2 regions of the Desulfotomaculum sp. 1211_IL3151 genome follow, and region 1 is predicted to be linked to the other one. Evidence: riboswitches for the same ligand, from Rfam matches in the RefSeq annotation. Region 1 holds a riboswitch; the other holds the start of a gene.
The links. A riboswitch is a leader RNA that binds a small molecule or an ion and turns the genes downstream of it on or off. The one in region 1 is predicted to bind cyclic di-AMP.
Positions count from the first base shown of each region.

Region 2: it holds a riboswitch for cyclic di-AMP, as region 1 does, so the genes downstream of both, V6C11_RS15075 (C40 family peptidase) here and V6C11_RS04990 (CAP domain-containing protein) in region 1, are expected to answer to the same signal.

Region 1 is NZ_JBAIYV010000025.1:14,825-18,848, forward strand. Features, by position in the region: gene V6C11_RS04985 (DUF3794 and LysM peptidoglycan-binding domain-containing protein) at 1-930, opposite strand, end outside; gene V6C11_RS04990 (CAP domain-containing protein) at 1,125-2,129, opposite strand; cyclic di-AMP (ydaO/yuaA leader) riboswitch at 2,135-2,260, opposite strand; gene V6C11_RS04995 (hypothetical protein) at 2,453-3,460, opposite strand; gene yabG (sporulation peptidase YabG) at 3,528-4,024, opposite strand, start outside.
Region 2 is NZ_JBAIYV010000051.1:170,762-174,785, forward strand. Features, by position in the region: gene V6C11_RS15065 (GerMN domain-containing protein) at 1-28, opposite strand, end outside; gene V6C11_RS15070 (S-layer homology domain-containing protein) at 352-1,737, shown strand; gene V6C11_RS15075 (C40 family peptidase) at 1,995-2,645, opposite strand; cyclic di-AMP (ydaO/yuaA leader) riboswitch at 2,651-2,778, opposite strand; gene V6C11_RS15080 (zinc dependent phospholipase C family protein) at 2,963-3,670, shown strand; gene V6C11_RS15085 (sodium-dependent transporter) at 3,687-4,024, opposite strand, start outside.

The DNA.
Region 1 (4,024 bases):
ACAAGATTCCACCATGGCATCCATGTAGACTTCCATACCCTGTTCAGCACCTTCAACCTCAATAAAGTTACTGAATTTAAAGGTCCTTTCAAAGGAGTGAACATGGTCCTTATAATACTTTTTATCTTGTTCAAAACCATGCCCGTGCTTATGTCCATGTTCATGTTTGCCGTGATCATGTTTGCCGTGATCTTTCTTTCTATCTGCTCGATATAGACATTCCATATCCACTTCGCCATCAAAGAGGATCTTGTTCCTAATAATTCTGGTATTGGTTATCTCCACATCACACATGCAGCGGATAACATCACTAATAATGAGATCCCTTTCATCGGGCAGTTCAAACTCATCATCAATTAGGATCTGCTTGGTATTGCTTCCCACCACTTGCTGCAGGTTCATTCTTTCTGTTTCACAGTTATAACCCTGGGGACATTCTGTTAAGGCGTTGACCTCCCGATCTTCAGTTACCCTAACGGTTATTTGAAGTACAGCAGCAACATCGTAGTCGCAATCCCGGGCCAGTTTTATGTTAATATCCTCGACCTCAAAGTCGATTTCAACATCCATGCCTGGCCGGGCACCCTCTACTTCAACAAAATCTGTAAAATCAAATTCTTCGGTAAAGCTATGCACAGACTGATCTTTTTTGAAAGCCGAATACATCACTTGCACCCGCAAGGTTCCCTCTACAATCACCTTATTAGGGATTACTTCAACTTTCCTTAACTTAACGATTGTGTCAATGGAAAGAATCTCTTCCATATCGGGTGTACCTGAGGGTAGCGTAAAGCTGTCTCGAATTATGGTTTGTTCTGTGTTTTCGCCAACAAGCTGTTTTACCCTAATTTGTTCTGTCCCGACGATCTGATTAGCCGGTTGGTTATTTATCTGCCGGAATTTTGGCTTGGGACTTTTCCTCATAACCATCAATCTTAGCCTCCTTTCAAGATATCTCCTTAATATATATATTGGATTGGCTGTAGAAATGTGCTGAAATTGTGGTCAATCCTTAAGAAAAAGCAAAAAAACGGGAGGAAATTTTTTCTCCCGTTTACATTTTATGGAATTGTCTGTTGTACAAGTTATTTAAGTTGTCCAATTAATTGGCTATTTTATGACCCTTAGCGCCGAGCAAATTGCTGAACCCAGATGTAGCCAGAGCCAGTATAACTTTGATATACGCCTACACCAATTTCATTGTAATTGGCATTTAAGATGTTCGCCCGGTGACCGGGGCTGTTCATCCAATCCTTCACGACCTGCTCAGGAGTTTTTTGACCCATGGCAATATTTTCCCCTGCTGCTTTGTAGCTGATACCAAATTTACGCATCATATCAAAGGGGGAGCCATAATTGGGAGATGTGTGAGAGAAATATCTGCTCTGATACATATCCTGCGCCTTTACCTGTGCAGCTTTGGTTAAATCCTCTTTGGCAACCACAGGCTTTAGACCATTTTTTGCTCTTTCAGCATTAACCAAATCCACTACCTTCGTTTGAGCTTCATTCATAAAGGTAGTAGGCTCCTGGGGCACAGGTGTTGGCTCTGGTTGGGGAGCCGGCTTTGGTTCAGGTTGTGGTGCCGGTTGCGGCTCTGGTTTTGGCTCTGGTTTTGGCTCCGGTTTTGGTGCCGGTGCTGGCTGTTCCGGTTGCTGAATAGGCTCTGTAATGGGTTTATATGCTAATAGTTGAATACAAAGCTTACCAGAGCTGGTATCCGCAAAGGCCAAACCAATTCGATTGTATTTACTATTTAGGATCGAACTGCTGCCATAGTATTGAAGTTGCTTTTGGACCATCGATGCCACATCATTGCCGCGTACAGTGGTTTGTCCAAGGGTGCTATAACCACCGTTTTTGGCAATCGTTAACAGCATTGCGGAACTGGGAATTTGACCGGTTCTTTGATAATATGCCAAATTCTTGGCAGCTTGCCCGGACAGCTCTTGATCCGCCATCAGCGTTGCCAGACCACCTTTGGCGCGGGCTTCATTAACCAGTCTAACCATCTCTTGGCTATCATCGGTAGCCGCCATAGCTGACTGCGCCGTCATAACGGACATCATCATGGTTAATAGGAACAAGGTAGCCAGGAACATAGGAACTTTCTTCAAACGATACTGCATTTCTTTTCTCCTTTCCTTTTTGCCTCCGGAGTTAGCTGACGGGTTCGGGCAAGGAAATCCCTACCTTTAAAAGGATTCACCCCATAAACGGTTCCTCCGTACCCACTAAAGGGATTCGGCATCTGTAACTGGCGCTTTGCCTGTCCTAAATATACATAAATTAACCTAAATTGACAAAACCCGTAATAGCTGTTAATAATTTATTTAGTTGGTTAAAACAGGTGCACAAACAATTTTATGTAAAATAACACACTCTCCCGTGCGTATACCATATTTTTACACGGAACAAAAGCCCCGCTCTTATCGTCACGGGGCTTTCTTTCCTAGAACTCTACGTTTAGTTTATCCAAGACCACTTGAATATGATTGAAAACGGTCACCCTATCGGATCCGGCAAACAGTAAGCCAACTGCCCTATTGCCCTCTGTAAGGACTAAGGAACCACTATCTCCACCCTGGGATTTCATATCACAAATTACCTGATTGGAGAAATACGCATTACTATTGTCATCCATTTTTACTTGCATGGTGGTGCCTATGGCAGTAACTACTCCGGAGGTAATGCCCGTTGTTCTACCACTTTTAACGACCCTCATGCCGGGTTTTGCCTCTACAATCCCCTGCACTTTACCAATACCAAGTATCTCATCGGTAATCAGCTCGGGCTTGAGGGGCCGGGCAACAGCACAATCCACATGGTTTACTGCCCCTTCCCTTTTAAAGAATTTCAAATCATAATTGGGTCTAATCGTATGAACCAGCATGTTGGCAATCCTTGCTGCCCCGTTGGCTATGGGGCAGGTAGCAGGGGCCTCTCCCTTTTGGATAGGAATATACCTTAATAGTATTGCAATGCGGTCGTCCTTGGTGCCGCCATCATACTCACCTGGCTGCAATATAAGGTCTCCTGGGGCAGACCGACCGTCTTTCCCATCGGTGGCATTGGCTAAAATGTGGTTATTTGAAAGAATAAGTGGCTCTCCCGTGGTACGATCGCGTACCATTGCCCCAAAGGTGCCAGCCGTTACCCGATAGTGTCCCAAACTAAATCCGGGTTGGGCGGGTCTGACATGTTTTTTTCTATCATCAGACAAAAAACGAATTTCACCAACTTCCACAACATCTGTTTCTAAACCATTAATCCTAAAGGGTACCTGTTCCTCCCTGCTTAAGCTTTCAGAACGTTCCTTTTTGGAGACAAAGATGATAATTGCCTTTTGCTCGGTTCTTTGCATGCCCACATGTTTATAGCCGACACCTACGCCTACAACATTTTTAATTCCAAGCAAACGCCATTTGGCTTTCTCCACAGTTTTCAAAAAATTTAACATAAAGGAAATCCCTCCTAAAATGTCCTAGATCATCATATGCTGGACTTTAGGAAGGGGTACTATGGTTTTAATATTCCGTTCTGGGTATACCTAAGCGATGTTTTCCTCTGGTTTCCACACCACCAATACCTTCAAAACCGGTAATGGTACTTTTAATAATTTCCCTTAAGGCAATGGGATCTTGAATGGAAGTATAGGCTATTTTTTCAACCACAAACACAGGATCATAGGCATGAATTAATACCCTTTTGGGGGAACTTGCAAAATTGGCACCGGCACTTAATACTACCTCATAGCAAGACTGGCAGGCACCGGCAAATATCACTAAATCATCCCGACTTTTTTCAAAGGTACGGGCAATTTTAACTGCTTCGACAAAGTATTTTGAGTTGTGGTAATTATTTACATTGCTTAAATCCTTGGCACCCTTTTTAATGCCGTCATGCCCGGTAAGTACTAAAATATCTGGGTAATGTTTTTCAAGAAGAGCCAGCACCCTTTTGGGTTGCTCCTCTTCATCAATAGCATACCCGAAGGCTGGTATAGAAAGGTTACGATAGGTGG
Region 2 (4,024 bases), on a different contig from region 1:
TCATTAAAAAAAACGCAATTCTTTTCATATGCTTGCCTCCTAACAGATAGATTTGCAAATCAGTCAAAGTTTAACATATAGGCAACAAAATTACCAGAAAAAATAGATCCTACTCTTACAAACTATGACGGCGGGGAGGTATATTTGTCACGCTTAAAGTGCTGTTCGCCATTAGCTGTTAGCCCTCTAAGGGCAATGGCAAAGTTAGAATCAATGACCTGCGAATAATCCAAACTGGGTACCCCTTGATATTAATTTTTTACCACGTAATACAAAACAAAGATAACACCCGTTATTGGAGGCGCCCCAATAGTAGGTGTACTGTTAAAGATCTTTGAAAGGAGAATGATTTTGAAAAAAATTGCTAAAATTACAGCTACTATCCTTACAGTTTGTATGTGTTCAACATTATTAGCAGGGGCTGCCTGGGCTGACAACGATAAAAAAGATAAGAAGGTGGCACCAGGCTTACAAAAGAAAATGGTGCAATATACCTATACTAGCAACTTTAAAGATATTAAAAACCATTGGGCCAAGTATGAAATTGAAAAACTACAGTTAACGGGTATAATGAAAGGTTATGAGGATAAAAGTTTTAAACCCCAACAATCCGTATCAAAAAACGAAGCCATTGCCATTATTATGAGAGTGGTAGACCATCAAGGGACCGACAGCGACAAAGCCGAATTGATTCAAAATATTTTCCCCAGTTGGATGGGTGTGGCTCCACTGCAAGCCTATGATGCAGGAATTCTTGCTGATTGGGAACTAACCAAATGGCTTGGCAATAAGCCAGCCACTCGTATTGAGGTAGCCATGTGGTTAAGTCGTGCCGCCGGAGATGAAAATATCTCTTTAAAGGAGATGCTTTCCTTTGCTAAGGATGCTAACCAACTAAAGAAGGATGAATTAATATATGTTGCCTCCATGTATAATAAAGGTATTATGAAAGGTACGCCGGATGGCTATTTAAATCCCTTTAAGCCCATTTCCAGGGGTGAATTTGCGGTGATGATCAGCCGTTTCATTGACGTCGCTGATTTAGAGGATAACACCGATAAAGAAAAACAAACAGAAGACTACATTCAAAAACTAACCCCTAGCCACAATGCTAAGATTGATGTTGACACCAAGGAATTTACCGTTCGGTTTGAAGAAGCGATGGGCTATACAAAGGGTAATGATTTAGAGGATTTAGTTGATGCAGTGAACATGTATAAGTACAGTGGCGGGAAATGGGTCGCTGCTAATATTGAGTACGCCGTTGTCTTCACCAAAAACAATGACAAACTGCAGATTAAATTGGCTAACAACAAAAAACTGGACAGTAACACCAAGTATTGCATTACGATTAACGATGGTATTCTTGTAGAAACTGATACTAAGGATCATGTCTTCACCGGCCTTAAAAAGGGAGAATGGTGCTTTACCACCGAGGCTGCCGAACTGGCTGTTAATAAGGTAAAAGCAACCAATGCTACCACCATCGTTATTGAATTTAACCAGACCATCCAAAAAGGTGACGACTTCTCTGCCAATGGTTCCGGCATCCATGTAATGGCCGGGAATAAGGAACTTGATATTGATGCTGCCAGCATTAGCGGTAGTAAGTTAACACTTACCCTAGACGATGATGACCGTTTGGAAGATGATGAAGATTATACCGTATGGTTTGCAGAAGATATCGTGGAAGGTTTCGAGATTGAGGAATCGGACGCCATAGAATTTACCTACTAAGCTAAAAGAAGGCACCCTGCTGGGTGTCTTCTACTGTCTATGGGCCATGAGCTAAAGACCCTTCCCAAAGTATTTTACAACCAGGTGCCTGGCTCTTGGCCGCAGCAAAACCCTTCAAACTAAGATAACCTAACAGCGGGCAAGTGCCTGGCACCGTCGAATGACTAAGCCATTTTTCAAGGCAGCTAACTGCTAACGGCTACTATGCTAATGGCTAAATATAAAAGCCCCGGAGCTTACTCCAGGGCTTTAACTTATTACTTTAAAATTCGATTGGCCCCACGATATTTAGGAGACCAGTAGCTATCAGAAAGAGAATCAATACGTATACCACGGGAGGAAGAGGAGTGAATAAATTGACTGTTCCCCATATAAATACCAGAATGGTTAATACCAGCACCACCGGTATTAAAGAATACTAGATCCCCTGGTCGCAACTCGGCTTTTTTAATGGCAACACCTGCATGATATTGACCGGCGGCGGTATGAACCAAATCAAAACCAAAGTTTTTAAAAACATAACGTACATAGCCTGAACAATCAAAACCCGCAGGACTTTCTCCACCGGAACGGTATTTAACACCAACATATTGCTTAGCATAATCTAAAACGGCTACGGCACGGTCTACTACACCCCTGGAAGTTTCGGGATCTTCGGTACGGGGTCTAACGGCCTGGTTGGCTGATTGATCAGGCACATCTAGCACCTGGCCAATTTGCAAACTATCACTTTCGAGGTTATTCAGTTGTTTAACGTTCTCCACCGAGGTTCCGCAACGATTGGCAATGGACCACAATGTATCACCACTTTGTACAGTCACCTGAGCTGCATCGGCAAAACCAACCCACACCACTATGGCCATACACACAGAGCTAGCCAGCACTGCCATCTTTTTAAGCAACGACAATGATGTTTTCCCCACTTTCTACACCTACGGAGTTAGCTGACGGGTTCGGACAGAAAGTTTGCCCGCTACCAATGGTAGTTAACCCCATAAAAATGGTTCCCCCGTTTTCAATGAAATTCGGCGTTCTTCTTATTTTATTAACAAATTCGCCAAAAGGTACCAATTTCCTTCCAAAAAAATAAACTTTTTTGTCAGACTAAGCCAATTTTGGCCTTTGGTCCCTCCTTTCTTTCCGACTTAACCACCTATTTCATATTTTTCCTATTTGGAGGGAATAATGTTTTGGAACGTCTATTTCATTTATTAGGTGACAGTCTATGACATTAACCCACGCCACCTGGAACTGTGCCAAGGTTATGTTATCCTTAACCTTGCCCTTTCAGGTTATTATAAAAACTGACCGACCGCGTAATACCCATGACTTTTGCAATCAACAGGCCCTTGAGATATTAAAAAAAGATGGCCTTCAAGGTGAAGGTCGCATCCTTCAGTCCTATTTGGAAGCACTGAACCGAGGGTCCCACTGGAGTGACCAGGGCTTTAAAAACATTAGTCATTATTATAACCATGCTAAAGCCACTGGCCTCTGGCACGGCCCTGATGCACCAACGGAATGCAGCTATTATTTTGAGCGTTCCATCAAATATTGGCAATCAGGACACCGGGAAAAATCTATTTTTTATTTGGGTGCCGCCTGCCACATTTTACAGGACTTGTGTGTACCCCATCACGCCTGCGGTCTGGTACTAAGCGGTCATAAATTTTTTGAGGATTGGTCCAGAGACAACTATCATGATTTTGTCGTAAGATTAGAAGGTATTTACCATGTTGCACCCCACGCCTGCGGTTGGGTAAAGGAAAATGCCCGGATCTCATCCCATTACCTGCCTGAACTAATCCAGCAAAAAGGCCTTGCCTCGGTTGAAAGGGTAGCTGGCATCCTGCTGCAACGAACCCAAAGAGTCACCGCGGGTTTTCTTAGTTTCTTTTTCCAGCGCATAAAAAACCCCACCCTGGGAAGGTGAAGTTTTTCTAACAATTCTATAATTTAATAAAGCCTAACCCATTTAGAATAATAATGATGATCGCTATGGGTGCCACGAAGCGGATAGCAGCAAAGTAAAAACTTATCCTTGATCTATTATTTAAACTACCGCCATTCGAAACTTCATCAAAAATCTCCCAACGACTAAGCTTCCATCCCGCAAATATGGCAAAAAACAAACCGGTTAAGGGCATCATTAGATTATCTGTTAAATAACTGTAAAAATTAAATAGATTCAGGTTAAATAGCTGAACATCAGCCAACAAACTGTTGGACAGGGTCGCCGTGCTGCCTACGGCAGCCATAACCAGCCCTGTAAATATGGTTGCTTTGG